Regions from separate parts of the Pseudomonas sp. SDO5522_S412 genome, predicted to be linked through region 2. Evidence: predicted binding sites of a transcription regulator. Region 2 holds the regulator's gene; each other region holds the start of a gene.
The links. Region 2 encodes sigma-54, which starts transcription at its own class of promoters, with help from an activator protein. Its sites were predicted from a motif close to ANTGGCATNNANNTTGCTNT; they were not measured.
Positions count from the first base shown of each region.

Region 1: a site for sigma-54 is predicted at 1,604-1,623, ahead of ACW9I6_RS20265 (circularly permuted type 2 ATP-grasp protein). Genes of this name have one in related genera too.
Region 3: a site for sigma-54 is predicted at 2,008-2,027, ahead of ACW9I6_RS18965 (circularly permuted type 2 ATP-grasp protein). Genes of this name have one in related genera too.
Region 4: a site for sigma-54 is predicted at 2,349-2,368, ahead of flgB (flagellar basal body rod protein FlgB). Genes of this name have one in related genera too.

Region 1 covers NZ_JBSVWQ010000108.1:7,514-11,721, forward strand. The annotation lists gene ACW9I6_RS20260 (alpha-E domain-containing protein) at 1-158, opposite strand, end outside; gene ACW9I6_RS20265 (circularly permuted type 2 ATP-grasp protein) at 162-1,571, opposite strand; gene ACW9I6_RS20270 (ribonuclease E inhibitor RraB) at 1,997-2,338, opposite strand; gene ACW9I6_RS20275 (hypothetical protein) at 2,552-2,812, opposite strand; gene ACW9I6_RS20280 (START domain-containing protein) at 2,892-3,497, opposite strand; gene ACW9I6_RS20285 (YkgJ family cysteine cluster protein) at 3,542-3,796, opposite strand; gene ACW9I6_RS20290 (translation initiation factor 2) at 3,960-4,208, opposite strand, start outside.
Region 2 covers NZ_JBSVWQ010000043.1:10,664-14,871, reverse strand. The annotation lists gene rapZ (RNase adapter RapZ) at 1-522, opposite strand, end outside; gene ptsN (PTS IIA-like nitrogen regulatory protein PtsN) at 525-989, opposite strand; gene hpf (ribosome hibernation-promoting factor, HPF/YfiA family) at 1,002-1,307, opposite strand; gene ACW9I6_RS12365 (RNA polymerase factor sigma-54) at 1,383-2,876, opposite strand; gene lptB (LPS export ABC transporter ATP-binding protein) at 3,061-3,786, opposite strand; gene lptA (lipopolysaccharide transport periplasmic protein LptA) at 3,786-4,208, opposite strand, start outside.
Region 3 covers NZ_JBSVWQ010000095.1:14,389-18,596, reverse strand. The annotation lists gene ACW9I6_RS18970 (alpha-E domain-containing protein) at 1-418, opposite strand, end outside; gene ACW9I6_RS18965 (circularly permuted type 2 ATP-grasp protein) at 421-1,830, opposite strand; gene ACW9I6_RS18960 (hypothetical protein) at 2,244-2,789, shown strand; gene ACW9I6_RS18955 (hypothetical protein) at 2,862-3,074, shown strand; gene ACW9I6_RS18950 (hypothetical protein) at 3,086-3,226, shown strand; gene ACW9I6_RS18945 (cation:proton antiporter) at 3,230-4,208, opposite strand, start outside.
Region 4 covers NZ_JBSVWQ010000063.1:14,442-18,649, forward strand. The annotation lists gene flgA (flagellar basal body P-ring formation chaperone FlgA) at 1-293, opposite strand, end outside; gene ACW9I6_RS15560 (chemotaxis protein CheV) at 374-1,306, shown strand; gene cheR (protein-glutamate O-methyltransferase CheR) at 1,350-2,177, shown strand; gene flgB (flagellar basal body rod protein FlgB) at 2,412-2,819, shown strand; gene flgC (flagellar basal body rod protein FlgC) at 2,823-3,275, shown strand; gene flgD (flagellar hook assembly protein FlgD) at 3,292-4,020, shown strand; gene flgE (flagellar hook protein FlgE) at 4,052-4,208, shown strand, end outside.

The DNA of each region.
Region 1 (4,208 bases), on a different contig from region 2:
ATCAGCAGCGGCATCGCCAGTTCATGCAGGCCATCGCCGCGCCCGTCCTGGGGCATCAGCGACAGCGAATAACTGACATCGAGCATCCGCGCGAGGTTTTCCGCGCGCTCCAGGTAGCGTGACATCCAATACAAATCCGAGGCAGTTCTACTCAACATATTTCAATCCTCGACCACCCAGGTGTCTTTGGTGCCGCCGCCCTGGGACGAGTTGACCACCAGCGAGCCTTCCCGCAGCGCCACACGAGTCAGGCCGCCGGGGACCACACGGGTTTCCTTGCCTTGCAGCACAAACGGGCGCAGGTCGATGTGGCGTGGCGCGATGCCGTTTTCGACGAAGGTCGGGCATGTCGACAGGCACAGGGTCGGTTGCGCGATATAGGCGTGGGGCTTGGCCTTGATGCGTGCGCGGAAGGCTTCGATTTCCGCCGCCGAGGCGGCCGGGCCGACTAACATGCCGTAGCCACCGGAGCCCTGGGTTTCCTTCACCACCAAGTCCGGAAGGTTGGCGAGCACGTGGGACAGTTCGCTGGGATTACGGCACTGGAACGTCGGAACATTCTTCAGGATCGGTTCTTCATCCAGGTAAAAACGGATCATCTCGGTGACGAAGGGGTACACCGACTTGTCATCCGCCACCCCGGTGCCGATGGCATTGGCCAACACCACGTTGCCCGAGCGGTACGCCGCCAGCAGGCCCGGCACGCCGAGCATGGAGTCCGGGTTGAAGGCCAGCGGGTCGAGGAACGCGTCGTCGAGGCGACGGTAGATCACATCCACCGCCTTGGGACCATCGGTGGTGCGCATGAACACGCGGTCATCACGCACGAACAGGTCGGCGCCTTCCACCAGTTCCACGCCCATTTCCCGGGCCAGGAATGCATGCTCGAAGAACGCACTGTTGAAACGCCCAGGCGTCAGCACCACCACACTGGGATTATCCAGCGGGCTGGAGCTTTTCAGGGTGTCGAGCAACAGGTTGGGATAGTGGTCGATGGGCGCAATGCGCTGGGCCGCGAACAGTTCGGGGAACAGGCGCATCATCATCTTGCGGTCTTCGAGCATGTAGCTCACGCCGCTGGGGGTACGCAGATTGTCTTCGAGGACGTAGTAAGTGCCGTCGCCATCGCGTACGAGGTCGACACCTGAGATGTGGGAATAGATATCCCGATGCAGGTCCAGGCCCTGCATCGCCAACTGGTACTGCTCGTTGGCCAGGACTTGCTCGGCGGGGATGATCCCAGCCTTGATAATGCGTTGTTCGTGGTAGAGGTCGGCGAGAAACATGTTCAGCGCCTTGACCCGCTGGATGCAGCCGCGCTCGACGATCCGCCATTCACTGGCCGGGATGCTGCGGGGGATCGTGTCGAAGGGGATCAGGCGCTCGGTACCTTGCTCATCGCCATACAAGGTGAAGGTGATACCGGCCCGGTGAAACAGCAAATCGGCTTCGCGCCGGCGCTGGGCCAGCAGTTCGGCCGGCGTGTCGGCCAACCAGCGGGCAAATTCGCGGTAATGGGGGCGCACCTGCCCTGCCCCGTCGTACATCTCATCATAATAAGTGCGGATCATGCCGTACTCCTTGTCACCCGGACGCCAGAACCATCGCAAGGCCCGTGCCAGCGGCATAAACACTTAAGTATCAATCAGTTGGATATAGACGCAGGTCTCATCGCACCGTCCCGGTGCAGCAAATGCCCGCTGTCATGGGCGGCGCCTCATTGCAATGCAGGCCATGACTATCACCAGCATAGTCAGAGTTGATTTCACTGCCCGGCAAACCCCGCGGATAATCACCTCCATCAGCTGAACAGGACGCGTCCTACAGCTCCATCCATTGCGCATTACCGCTTGTACCGAATCGCTCTCCTCCTTTGCGATCTTCCCTTTGGCCACCCTGCTCGGGTGGCTTTTTTTTGCGCAGGATTTTTCCCGCGCCAGAAACAAAAACGGCCGACCCAAAGGTCAGCCGATACGCTGTGTTGTTGCTCATGTCGCTACATGGGTAACCCACGCACCTCCTGTTTCACGCCCCATCCCTCGATGATTCCGCCCAAGGGCTCGACCACCGCCTCAAAGTCCTGCTCGAAGTCTCCTATGCCGTCGTAGGTGGCGAACATGATTTTGCTCAATTCCAGGTACCAGGCGCCGTCATCCCGCGCGCTGACCTGGGCATTCAGGGATTCCCCACGAAACCGACCCGCAGCCCGCCGCGCACGTTCCTCATCCGGGAAAATGGCGTAGAACTCGATGGGGTGGAAACGCGAGAAGTCAAAGCCGCCCTCTTTCATGCGGCGCAACACGTTGGTGCTGATGTCTTCTTGATAGGCTGTGCTCATGAAACGTCCTCCTCAAACCGATGGATAGACTTTCCGTGCTTCCCAAGGCCCGCGCTGCAAGGGCGCGGGTGTTACGGCAGTGACGTCGCCGCTGGGAGACAAGCATGTAGCTGACAAGACCAGACCTTAGCGATTCATTCGCTGATCTCCATTGCAGAGTAGCGCGAAGCTATCACCTCCACCAGAGTCTGTTTAAAGGCGTACAGGGAATGTTCAGGCGGCGGGGTCGACCTTGAGGTCTTTGATGCTGTTTTGATCTTTCAGAATCTTGACCGTAGGTTCGGCAATACGCCCCTCCAGATCGTTGAGATCCAGTTCCTCCAGCACCGGTGATACGCGGGCGCGAACCAGGCGCGCAGCTTCTTCAAGCGTGGGTTTTTGCTCGCACTCGAATTGCTCGACCACCGACTCACCATGATCATTGGTGAAGGAAACGTTCCACTTTGGCATCAGAGCCTCCTCGATAAAACCCATGGGTGGGCTTACATCTATCTGGACCTTGAGGGCCTGGAAATCGTTCCACTCAAGGCAGGAGGCACCTGATCAACTGCAGTTATTTTTCAGCGTGTTCTTTCAGGGCTTTCAAGGTGTTGAACGGTGCGTCCACCACGAACTTGTTGGCCAACCAAGACGGCACGCTGCCACCTGGCTCGGTGTGCACCTGGTAGGTCACTTCGGTCAGGTTGTCGCCTTTAGGCACCAGCTTCCAGTAACCATCGACCTGGGCTACGCGCACATAGCCTTTGACTTCTGGCTGGTAGGTCGGCACTTCCAACAGCTTGCGGGTGACGGTGCCATCGGCAGCCTTGGTGGTGGTGATTTCCAGGATCGAGTCACGATCGGTCACCGGGAACGGTGCCTTGAACTGGGTGTAGGTCCAGCTCTTGTCGCCTTCCTGCTTGAGCAGTTTCTGCGACTTGCATTCGTGGATCCAGGAGCAGGCCCCCGCCACGTCTTCCTGCAGCGCCTGGATCTTGGCCAGCGGCGCCTTGATGGTCGTCACACCGCGATAAGCCTTGTACTTGGAACCGGCAATTTCACTCAAGGACACTTTGATGCCGTCTTCATCCTTGGCCGTCTGCCAGTCTTCAGCATGCGCTGCGGCAGCGAACAACGCGGTAAAACCGCACAACACAGCAATTCGTTTCAGTGAACCCATGGTCTTATTCCTTATTGTTGAAGTTCAGTACTTTGAACAGCCCACTAAGCCGCCGTCATCTGTTCCCACCAGCCGATCAACCTGATCGCTTCTGCCTGGCTACTGCCGCAGACCTCGATATCCGCCTGGAACGAACTACACACTGCCGGCCGCTCAGGCTGGCCAAACAACTGGCACAGTTGTTCGACCGAAAGATGCAGGCAGCGTTCGCCCGCCGGTTTGCCGGCAGGCATTCCCGGCAACGGAGAACTGATGGATGGGGCAATGCAGCAAGCGCCACAGCCTTCACGGCATTTCATGACGAACAGATCCTCGACAACTCAAGTGTTGATGGCCACGTAAGACTACGCCCTTAAACAGACGTTTTAAATTGGCTTAACAGGGGTTTTTCACCGAAAACAAAAGTGACTGACCAGTCTGCGACAGAAGGTCAGGGGTGCGCGTCACGTTTACTCGTCGGGTTTATTGCTTGAACTGGAAATCCAGCGCTGCGCCTTCTACTTCGCGGCGTTCTTCGTTGCGCAGTTGCAGCTGCATTTCATTGCTGAGCAGGCGCCCGTTGATCTGGAAGGCACTGTTGTCAGTGGGCTTTTCGGCAAACATCGGCGGCAGCAGCGGCACGTTCTTCGGCTGCGGCATGGTGCCGAGGGGTTGCAGGTGGCGGACCATGTTCGACGGCAGGCTCAAATCCAGCTCTGCAGGCGGCAGCGG
Region 2 (4,208 bases):
GAAACCGAACGACTCGACAAGGAACGCCGTGCCTGGCTCCGGCTGGTTCAGCAGACGCAGCTTGATCGCATCCCGCAGTTGATACAGGTTCAGGCTGGTGGTGTTGATCTTGAGGTCGGCCAGGTCAATGATCGGCCCCAGCAGTTTGGTCTCGTCCTCGATGGCTTCGGCCAGGGAGCGATGAGGGCTGCTCAACGGGTGGCGGCGACGGGTTTCGGAGAAGCGCTTGAGCAGGGTCTCTTCGTCGGCGTCCAGGTACAGCACATCGCAATGGATGTGCTTGGCCCGCACTTCTTCGAGCAGTTCAGGAAAGCGTGTGAGGTGGCTGGGCAGGTTGCGGGCGTCGATCGACACGGCGACCAGCGGTTGCGCCAGCTCGGTATGAATCAGCGCGCGTTCCGCCAGTTCCGGTAGCAGGCCGGCGGGCAGGTTGTCGATGCAATAGAAGCCGTTGTCCTCAAGAACATTGAGGGCCGTGCTTTTACCTGAGCCGGAACGGCCGCTGACGATGATCAAACGCATGATTAATGCCCGTTTTGTTCATCCAGGACAACCTGGTAGAGCGCCTCATTGCTTGAGGCACTACGCAGTTTGTCGCGTACGTCCTTGCGGTCGAGCATGCTGGCGATCTGCCGAAGCAGCTCCAGGTGCGCATCGGTGGCAGCTTGCGGGACCAGCAGTACGAACAGCAGGTCGACCGGCGCGCCGTCGATGGCGTCGAAATCGATAGGGGCGTCCAGGTGCAGCAGGGCGCTGACTGGAGACTCACAGCCTTGCAGGCGGCAGTGAGGAATGGCGATGCCGTTGCCAAAGCCGGTGGAGCCGAGCTTTTCACGGGCGATCAGGGCCTCGTACACAGCTTGCGTATCCAGTTCGGGCACTTCGCGGCCGATCAGGTTGGCAATTTGTTCGAGGGCGCGCTTTTTACTGCCGCCCGGCACGTTCACGAGGGAACGGCCGGGGGTCAGGATGGTTTCAAGTCGGATCATGGGTGGGGAGTGTTAGCGGCCAGTGCCTTGAAGAAGGCTCTGCTGCTTTTCCTTATGCTTTTTAAGTTGGCGGTCAAGCTTGTCTGTGAGCAAGTCGATTGATGCATACATGTCTTCATGTTCGGCATTGGCGACCACTTCGCCACCGGGTATCTGAAGTGTCGCTTCGATTTTCTGCTGAAGCTTGTCGACCTTCATGATGACCTGCACGTTGGTGATCTTGTCGAAATGGCCCTCAAGCTTCTTCAGCTTCAGCTCGACGTATTCGCGCAATGGAGGGGTGACTTCTACATGGTGTCCACTGATGTTGACTTGCATACAGCTTCTCCTTCGTTGCCAGTGCATAAAGCGGCGGGTAGGAATACCCGCCACTGGAACGCTATGGCCCGCCCGTCACATCAAACGCTTACGCTCGCTGGAAGGCGCGATCCCTAGGGACTCGCGGTACTTGGCGACGGTTCGACGGGCGACCTGAATGCCTTGTGCCTCCAGTAAACCAGCGATCTTGCTGTCACTCAACGGCTTTTTCTGATTTTCCGCGGCAACCAGTTTTTTGATGATCGCGCGGATCGCCGTGGACGAGCATTCGCCGCCTTCGGAGGTGCTGACGTGGCTGGAGAAAAAGTATTTCAGCTCATATATACCCCGTGGGGTATGCATGAATTTTTGCGTGGTCACCCGGGAAATCGTTGATTCGTGCATGCCCACCGCCTCGGCGATGTCGTGCAGTACCAGCGGCTTCATCGCTTCATCGCCGTATTCCAGGAAGCCGCGCTGGTGCTCGACGATCTGGGTGGCGACTTTCATCAGGGTTTCGTTGCGGCTTTGCAGGCTCTTGATGAACCAGCGGGCTTCCTGCAGTTGGTTACGCATGAAGGTGTTATCGGCGCTGGTGTCGGCGCGGCGCACAAAACCTGCGTATTGCGGATTGACCCGCAGGCGCGGCACCGATTCCTGGTTCAGCTCCACCAGCCAGCGTTCGTTGTCCTTGCGCACAATCACGTCGGGCACGACATATTCGGCTTCGCTGGACTCGATCTGCGAGCCCGGGCGTGGGTTGAGGCTCTGCACCAGCTCGATGATCTGGCGCAGATCATCTTCCTTGAGCTTCATGCGGCGCATCAGCTGGCTGTAGTCGCGGCTGCCCAGCAGGTCGATGTAGTCGGTGACCAGGCGCTGCGCTTCGCTCAGCCAAGGCGTCTTGGCCGGCAATTGGCGCAGTTGCAGCAGCAGGCACTCGCTGAGGTTGCGGGCGCCGATGCCGGCCGGCTCGAATTGCTGGATGCGGTGCAGGACGGCTTCGATTTCGTCCAGTTCGATGTCCAGTTCCGGGTCGAACGCCTCGAGGATCTCCTCAAGGGTCTCGTCCAGGTAGCCCTGGTTGTTGATGCAATCGATCAGGGTCACGGCGATCAGGCGATCGGTATCGGACATCGGTGCCAGGTTCAGTTGCCAGAGCAAATGGCTCTGCAGGCTCTCGCCGGCTGATGTGCGGGTGGTGAAGTCCCACTCGTCGTCATCGTTGCTGGGCAGGCTGCTGGCGCTGGTCTGGTAGACGTCTTCCCAGGCGGTATCCACGGGAAGTTCGTTGGGAATGCGTTCGTTCCATTCGCCTTCCTCAAGGTTATCCACCGTGGGGGCGGTTTCCTGGTAGGAGGGTTCCTGTACGTCGGGGTTGGGCTTTTGCTCGATGTTGTCGGCCAGCGGGTCTGCATTATCGAAGTCGTCGCCTTCTTCCTGGCGTTCGAGCATCGGATTGGACTCCAGGGCCTCCTGGATTTCCTGTTGCAGGTCCAGGGTCGACAATTGGAGCAGGCGGATGGCCTGTTGCAGCTGCGGTGTCATCGTCAGCTGCTGGCCCATTCTCAGGACTAGCGATGGTTTCATGGCAGGGGCTTAACACCTTATTCGCCGGCGCAATGCGCCATCCACGACAGGGCGCGTGAGCGCCAAACATAAGCAAATTATATGCCTGATATCGGGGGCTTTGCCTAGAGCGCGGTAACAATAAAAATACTGAGGTTTTTATTGACTACCGCGCTCCATGGCGAATGGCCTGATACCACCGTGTTTACAGGCGGAACTCGTGACCCAGATACACTTCCTTGACCAGTTCGTTGGCCAGGATAGTGGCAGAGTCACCTTCGGCAATCAGCTGTCCATCGTTGACGATGTAGGCGGTTTCGCAGATATCGAGTGTCTCACGGACGTTGTGGTCGGTGATCAATACACCGATGCCCTTGGCCTTGAGATGATGGATGATCTGCTTGATGTCGCCGACCGAGATCGGGTCGACACCGGCGAAAGGTTCGTCCAGCAGGATGAACTTGGGCGCCGTGGCCAGCGCGCGGGCGATTTCCACACGACGACGCTCGCCGCCGGAAAGGCTCATGCCGAGGTTGTCGCGAATGTGGTTGATGTGGAATTCCTGCAGCAGGCTTTCCAGCTCTTTCTTGCGCCCGGCGCGGTCGAGTTCCTTGCGGGTCTCGAGGATGGCCATGATGTTGTCGGAAACCGACAGTTTGCGGAAGATCGATGCTTCCTGGGGAAGATAGCCGATACCCGCTTGCGCACGGCCGTGCATAGGCTGGTGGCTTACGTCCAGGTCGTCGATCAGGACGCGGCCTTGATCGGCCTGCACCAGGCCGACGATCATGTAGAAGCAGGTGGTCTTGCCGGCACCGTTGGGGCCGAGCAAACCGACGATCTGGCCGCTGTCGATCGACAGGCTGACGTCACGCACGACCTGACGGCTTTTATAAGCCTTGGCCAGATGCTGGGCTTTCAGGGTTGCCATTAATTCGCCTTCTTCGCGTCGGGTTTCGGCGCCGGCTGGGCTGCGCCCGGTTTCTGCTTCGGCTGGATAACCATGTCGATACGCGGCTTCGGCGTGCTGATTTTCGAGCCGGTAGCACGGCCGGCCTGGGCGATCTGCTTCACCGTGTCGTAGACGATTTTTTCGCCGTCGGTGGTGTTGCCGTCATTGATGACCCGGGCCTGGTCGATCAGCACGATGCGGTTTTGCTGGGCGTGGTACTGGATCGTCTTGCCATAGCCTTTGACCGGCGTAGGGTCGCCCACTTTCTGCAGTTGTTCGAAATACGCCAGGTTGCCCACCGAAGTGACCACGTCGATATCGCCCGCCGGGGTACGAGTCAGTGTCACGGTGTTACCCGTCACTTTCATCGAGCCCTGGGTGATGATCACGCTGCCCGTGTA
Region 3 (4,208 bases), on a different contig from region 2:
TCACCCAGTCACAAAAGTGGCTGATGCCATGCCGCGCCAACCCGCCGGCCGCAATACTGCGCATCTCCAGCCAAGTGGCGTTGAGGTTTTCCCACATATCAGCCGTGATCCGTCCCCGCACCGCATGGGCATTACCCCGTGCAGCCCGCAGGCAGTTGTAGATACTGGCGGGGTTTTCCTCGTCGAGGGCGAAGAAGTGCAGCATGCGCTCGGCGTCCAGTTGCTGATGGCGCTCAAGGTAACTGTCCAGGGTGCCGCTGCTGAGCAGCGACATGGCCAACTCGTCCAGCCCGTCACTGCGCCCGGCCTGGGGCATCAACGACAGCGAATAACTGACTTCCAGCATGCGCGCCAGGTTCTCGGCACGCTCCAGGTAACGGGACATCCAATATAGATCTGCGGCGGTTCTACTCAGCATACTCAGCCCTCCACCACCCAGGTGTCCTTGGTTCCGCCGCCTTGCGACGAGTTGACGATCAATGAGCCTTCGCGCAGCGCCACGCGGGTCAAGCCACCGGGTACCAGGCGAGTTTCCTTGCCCGAGAGCACGAACGGTCGCAGGTCGATATGCCGCGGCGCGATGCCGTTTTCGACAAATGTCGGGCAAGTGGACAGGCTCAAGGTCGGTTGGGCGATGTAGGCGTGAGGGCGGGCCTTGATACGCTGGCGGAAGTCCTCGATCTCGGCCGCGCTGGACGCCGGGCCCACCAGCATGCCGTAGCCGCCGGAACCCTGGGTTTCCTTGACCACCAGCTCCGGCAGGTGCGCCAGTACGTGGGACAGTTCATCCGGCTTGCGGCACTGGAAGGTCGGCACGTTTTGCAGGACCGGCTCTTCATCCAGGTAGAACCGGATCATTTCCGGCACGTACGGGTAGATCGACTTGTCGTCCGCCACGCCGGTGCCGATCGCATTCGCCAGCACTACGTTGCCCGCGCAGTACGCCGCGACCAGGCCGGGCACGCCGAGCATCGAATCGGGGTTGAAAGCCTGCGGATCGAGGAAGGCATCGTCGATGCGGCGGTAGATCACATCCACGGCCTTGGGGCCGTCGGTGGTACGCATGAACACCTTGAGGTCGTGCACGAACAGGTCGGCACCTTCCACCAGCTCCACGCCCATTTCCCGGGCCAGGAATGCATGCTCGAAGAACGCGCTGTTAAACCGGCCCGGCGTCAGCACCACCACATTCGGGTTGTCCAGGCGGCTGGAGCTTTTCAGGGTCTTGAGCAGCAGGTTGGGATAGTGGTCCACCGGGGCGATGCGTTGCTTGGCGAACACCTCGGGGAACAGGCGCATCATCATCTTGCGGTCTTCGAGCATGTAGCTCACGCCGCTGGGGGTACGCAGGTTGTCTTCGAGCACGTAGTAGGTGCCGTCGCCATCGCGCACCAGGTCGACCCCGGAGATGTGCGAGTAGATATCGCGGTGCAGGTCCAGGCCGACCATGGCTTTCTGGTATCCCTCGTTGCCCAGCACCTGATCGGCGGGAATGATCCCGGCCTTGATGATGCGTTGGTCGTGGTAGATGTCGGCAAGGAACATGTTCAGCGCATTCACCCGCTGGATACAGCCGCGCTCGATGACACTCCACTCACTGGCGGGGATGCTGCGGGGGATGATATCGAAGGGGATCAGGCGCTCGGTGTCTTGCTCGTCGCCATACAGGGTGAAGGTGATCCCCGCGCGGTGAAACAGCAGGTCGGCTTCACGGCGGCGCTGGGCCAGCAGTTCTGGCGGCGTGTTGGCCAGCCAGCGGGAGAATTCCTGATAATGCGCACGGCAAACGCCTTGTGCGTCATTCATTTCATCAAAGAAAGATCGAGCCATTCCAATTACCTTGTCAGTGCCGGGACTAACTGCGCTTTGGCACTGCCGCTTTAGAAAACGCATTTTTTTATGAGCCCGTGGCTGATGGTGCCAGCAGGCCTGGTCCTTACTTTCTTTTGGGGTGGGCTCTGGGTCGGGGGGTAACGATTGCTCCTGTATCCGGGCAGATAAAGGACTAAAGCAATGCCTGTGCCATCCACCTTGTGGCGAGGGAGCTTGCTCCCGCTGGGCTGCGCAGCGGCCCCAAAAAGGAACCAGACCGCTGCGCACCGGAGCGCTGTCCCGGTCCAGCGGCACCAAGCTCCCGCGCCACCGACGCGGCCCTATCGCCTCAAAACGGTGCACTGATTACTTGAACTTTGCACCAGCCCGGTTCTTCTAAACTGCTTCAAATGCCAGCACGGAGCACGGATGTGCCCAGAATCATCTCACCCGACACCCCGGAATCGAGCCTGACCGACCACAGCGAACACAACGCTAAGATTTTCGGTTCGCCCAAGGACCGTCTCGACTTTTACCGGCGTGAAATTCAGTACGAAACCAGCATCCTGGCCAACCGCACCGACGCCTACCTCACGGCCCAGTCATTCCTGGTGATCGCCTTCGTGTCCGGCATGGGCAACCTGAACCCCGAATGGGGCAAGCTGTTCACCCTGGTGGTGCCCGTGTTCCTGGCGACCCTGGGCATTCTCAGTTCCCTCAACGCCTGGCCGGGGATTCGGGCGGCCTACGAAATCATCGACCACTGGCATTACAAGCAGAGCGAACTGCTGCGCAGCGAGCCGGTGATGGGCCTGGCCTACGATGAGTCGCCACTGTTCAGTGAGATGGAGTCGTCCCACAAGGGCTATCGCAAGTCGCTGTTGTTCTCGATGCGCGCGCCCTGGCTGTTCATGGTGTTCTGGGTGATGCTGGGGGCCTACGCGTTTTACATCCAGGTGGACAACCCCGGCTCATAAGCAATTGGAACTTCACCGACCCGCACGGGACCTTACCTTTACGCAGTCTGCGTTTTCCAACAGAGGTGAGCCATGAGCACAGACAACGACCCGCAAACCAGCAACCGTAACGATCCCGCCATCGACCGCGGCGAACCGGCCCCCGGCACCGCGGCCGACGCGCCGAAAGACCCCAAGCCTGCCAGCGACCCCAAGGCCAAGGAAAACGACTACAGTCCAGACTTCAAGCCCGAGCGCGAGCCCAAGCCTGAAACCGATGCCGATATCGATACCCAAGGCGGTTAGAGGAGACGGTGATGTCAGTTGAAATAGACGAAGACGATGAACTCAATGACCCGGGCAATGAAGACCCAGGTTCATTGATGGATGATGCCGAAGTACCGCTTAACGACCTGGATGATGCCGCTGACGTCGGCAACACTGAAAACCAGGAGTAGACGTCATTGTTGTGCCTGGGCACGTCGTTCATACCACGCCAGCATCGGCTGCGTGCTGAGACCATGAACGACGATGCTCAGGGCAATGACTGACAGCGTCAGGTTCACCGCGACCGCACTGCTGGTGCCCACCAGCCCGTGGTTGATGGCATAGAACAGGTAGTAGATGCTGCCGATCCCGCGAATCCCGAACCAGCCCACCAGCCCGCGCTGATGGCGATTCAGCAAGCTGCCCCAGGGTATCGACAGCACGCTGAGGGGGCGAATCACGCAAAACAGCGCCGCCCCCACCGCCAGCGCCCGCCAGTCCCAATGGCTGACCAGCACCACGCCCAGCAAGGTCACCAGGAACACTTCCATCGAACGCTCCACCAGCCCACCAAAGGCGAGCATGTCGCCCATCATCACCCCGGCGGCGATTTGCGTGTCCTGCAGTTGCCCGACATCGCCATGCAACGCATGCTCCGGCTCAACTTCCATGTGGCCAACCACCGGCTGTGCCAGATGTTCCGCCGGGGTTTGTGAGTTGCCTGTGGACTTGAACTCGGCCTGGCGCAGCCCCAGGCCGGCGGCAAATACCGACAGGAAGCCGTAGCCGCCGATGGCTTCGGCCACCACATAGGCGAGGGCGATCAGGGCCAGCGTCAGGTAGTCATTCGGTGACAGGGTGCTGTCGGCATTGGTGATACGCATCTTCAGGGTGACGCGACCGATGCCACGCCCCATCCAGTAGCCCACGAGCAACCCGGCAGGTACGGCCCAGAGCAGGTTTTTCAGCACCCAGCCGCCCAGCCAGTCACCGTCGAACCCGCCGTGCTGCATGAAAATCAGCGCAAAGATCACGAACGGGAAGGCCGTGCCGTCGTTCAAGCCTGCCTCACCGGAAAGACCGAAGCGCAGCGCGTCATAATCCTGCGCGTTATTGACCTGCACCAGGCCCGCGAGCACCGGGTCGGTGGGCGCAAGAATCGCCCCCACCAGC
Region 4 (4,208 bases), on a different contig from region 2:
GGGCTTTCCAGGGAAGCTGTCAATTCTCTGTCGCACATGGGCATGCGCAGGCGCGGATCCAGCTGGTTGACCTGGATTTCGTAGCGGCCCGGTGTCTGCGTCGTGGCCAGATAATCTTCTACAGTGAACTCAAGAAAGCCTTGAGTGACGCCGATAAGCAGATCAGGCAAGGTGACGTTATCGGCGCGGGCCGGCTGGCCCGTAGCCAAGGCAAGCAACGCCATCGAGACGCAGAGCAATCTGCGGTACTGTGGGGATCGGAGGCGTCGGGAAACTGTCGTTTTGATGTCCATGGCCAATAAAAAAGCAAAGCTCGTGCCGTTTAGTGTTGGGTACGCGTCGTACCCCTAAGTTTTAGCGTAGGAGTCTGGGCATGGCCGGTGTAATGGATTCAGTGAACCAGCGCACACAGCTGGTGGGGCAGAATCGCCTGGAGTTGCTGTTGTTCCGTCTGGACGGCAAGCAGCTGTACGGGATTAATGTCTTCAAGGTTCGCGAAGTGCTGCAGTGTCCCAAGCTGACAATAATGCCCAAGTCCAGCCCGGTGGTTTGCGGTGTGGCCAACATTCGTGGCGCGACCATCCCGATTCTTGACCTGGCAATGGCCACCGGTTCGGCGGGATTGCAGGACCGCGAGAGCCCGTTCGTGATCATTACCGAGTACAACACCAAGACCCAGGGTTTCCTGGTGCGCTCGGTGGAGCGCATCGTCAACATGAACTGGGAAGAGATCCATCCGCCGCCCAAGGGCACCGGTCGCGATCACTACCTCACGGCGGTGACGCGGGTCGACAACCAGTTGGTGGAAATCATCGACGTGGAGAAAATCCTCGCCGAAGTGGCCCCGACCTCCGAGGCGATATCGGTGGGTGTGGTAGACGCCGAAACCGCGCACAAGGCGATCTCGCTGCGGGTGCTGACGGTGGACGACTCTTCGGTTGCGCGCAAGCAGGTGTCCCGTTGCATGCAGACCGTTGGGGTCGAAGTGGTCGCGCTCAATGACGGTCGCCAGGCCCTGGATTACCTGCGCAAGCTGGTGGATGAGGGCAAGAAGCCGGAAGAAGAATTCCTGATGATGATCTCCGACATCGAGATGCCGGAAATGGACGGCTACACCCTCACGGCCGAGATACGCAACGACCCACGCATGCAAAAACTACATATCATCCTGCATACTTCGTTGTCGGGTGTATTCAATCAGGCGATGGTCAAGAAGGTCGGTGCCGATGACTTCCTGGCCAAATTCCGCCCTGATGACCTGGCATCCCGGGTAGTCGACCGGATCAAGGCAGCAGATCACGGCTAGGGGCCTTTTCCCTGGCGGTCACACGATTTAAGAGGCGGTATCATTGTCTACGGGTAATTTGGATTTCGAACAGTTCCGGGTCTTCCTGGAAAAGGCCTGTGGCATATTGCTCGGTGAAAACAAGCAGTACCTGGTATCCAGCCGTCTCAACAAACTGATGGAGCAGCAAGGCATCAAGTCCCTCGGGGAGTTGGTGCAACGGATCCAGGGCCAGCCACGCAGCGGGCTCAAGGAGATGGTGGTCGACGCCATGACCACCAACGAAACCTTGTGGTTTCGCGATACCTATCCGTTTGAAGTGCTCAAGAACAAGGTGCTGCCCGAGGCGATCAAGGCCGCTCCCGGCCAGCGTCTGCGCATCTGGTCGGCGGCCTGTTCGTCGGGACAGGAACCGTATTCGATTTCGATGGCCATCGATGAGTTCGAGCGGACCAACATGGGCCAGTTGAAAGCCGGGGCGCAAATCGTGGCCACGGATTTGTCCGGCACCATGCTCACCAACTGCAAGACCGGCGAGTACGACAGCCTGGCGCTGGGGCGCGGGTTGTCCCAGGAGCGCTTGCAGCGTTTCTTCGATCCCAAGGGAGCAGGGCGTTGGGCGGTCAAGGCGCCGATCAAGAGCCGGGTGGAGTTTCGTTCGTTCAACCTGCTGGACAGTTATGCCAGCCTGGGCAAGTTCGACATGGTGTTTTGCCGCAACGTGCTGATCTACTTCTCGGCCGAGGTGAAGAAAGACATTCTGTTGCGCATCCACGGCACCCTCAAGCGTGGCGGTTATCTGTTCCTGGGGGCTTCCGAGGCGCTGAACGGTTTGCCGGATCATTACCAGATGGTGCAGTGCAGTCCTGGAATCATTTACCAGGCCAAGTGATGAGTGCTTGGACAAAAAGGGAGGCCTGCACAGGCCTCCCTTTTTTTATGGCCGCAAAGCGGCAAGCCCTCATTGCCGCTTTACTGGCGTTTCGCGGAAACCCTTTGCCGCTTTTCTGGCATTGCCGCCGGCAATTCCCTCGCAAACCCTTGATTTACGGGGCTCAAGCAACTTGGCATGGCCCTTGCTAAATCCTTGTTACGAAAAGCAGGTCAGCCCCTAAAGGTTTCCGCCATGAGCATCAGCTTCGATAAAGCGCTCGGTATCCACGAACAAGCACTGGGCTTTCGCGCCCAGCGTGCCGAAGTCCTGGCCAACAACATCGCCAACGCCGACACCCCGAACTACAAGGCTCGGGACCTGGACTTCTCTGCCGTGCTCGCCGCCCAGCAAGACAAGACCAAGAACGGCACCTTCGCCCTGAACATGACCAACAGCCGTCATATCGAGGCGCAAGGCCTGGGCAATGGTGACGAGTCGCTGCTGTATCGCACGCCGATGCAACCGTCGATCGACCAGAACACCGTGGACGCCCAGTTGGAGCAATCGGCCTACGCCGAGAACTCAGTGAACTTCCAGGCCAGCTTTACCCTGCTCAACAGCAAATTCAAAGGGCTGATGTCAGCCCTGCGTGGAGAATAAGCCATGTCCCTCGCCAGTGTTTTCAATATTGCCGGTAGTGGCATGAGTGCGCAGACCACGCGCCTCAACACCGTCGCCAGTAACATCGCCAACGCCGAGACCGTGTCTTCGAGCATCGACCAGACCTACCGTGCCCGGCACCCGGTGTTCGCCACCATGTTCCAGGGCGGCCAGGGCGGCCAGAGTGGCAGCGGCGATTCGCTGTTCCAGAACCAGGATGCCGCAGGCCAGGGCGTGCAGGTGCTCGGTGTGGTCGAAGACCAGAGCAACCTCGAAGCCCGCTACGAGCCGAACCATCCTGCCGCGAACGAAAAAGGGTACGTGTACTACCCCAACGTCAACGTGGTCGAGGAAATGGCCGACATGATTTCCGCCAGCCGCTCGTTCCAGACCAACGCGGAAATGATGAACACCGCCAAAACCATGATGCAGAAGGTCCTGACCCTGGGTCAGTGATAAGGGGCGCCAAATAATGGCCATTGTTGATAACAGTTCGACGAACACGGCAGTCCAGGACCTTTTTAACTCCAAGGTCAAGACGGCGACAGATAACACCAGCGTCGGTGACGCCGCCAAGTCGGCGACGGGCAACCAGGCGATGGGCAAGGACGCGTTCCTGCAATTGCTGGTGACCCAGCTGAAAAACCAGGACCCGCTGTCGCCCCAGGACAATGGCGCGTTCGTCGCACAGTTGGCGCAGTTCAGCAGTCTGGAAGGCATCAACAACCTGAATGACTCGGTGAATGCGATTTCCAGCAACTTCAGCTCCTCCCAGGCGCTGCAGGCTTCGTCGCTGGTGGGGCGTTCGGTCATCACCCAGACCGACAAGGCGATGGTGGATACCAGCAAGAGCATGACCGGTTCCGTGGCGGTGACGGCGGCGACGGGCAACGTCTCCGTCAAGATCACCGACAAGGATGGCAACGTCGTTCGCACCATCGACATGGGCGCCCAGAGCGCCGGCAACTCCAGCTTCGTCTGGGACGGCAAGACCGATGCGGGTGAGACGGCGCCACCCGGCACCTACACCTTCAATGCCACCACCAAGAATGACAAGGGTGACTCGGTGGCCCTCGCCACCTCGCTGCCGGCAACGGTGACCAGCGTAACCCTGGGCACGAACGGCGCTGAAATGGTGCTGAACCTGGCGGGCGGCCTGGGCAGTATCAAGCTGTCGCAAATTCAGACTATCGGTACATAGAGCCGGCTAAATACGGCAAAAGGAGAGAACAATGTCTTTTAACATCGGCCTTAGCGGCCTCTATGCGGCCAACAAACAACTGGACGTGACGGGTAACAACATCGCCAACGTCGCGACCACCGGCTTCAAGTCGTCCCGTGCGGAATTCGCGGATATCTACGCGGCTTCCAAGCTGGGTACCGGCCAGA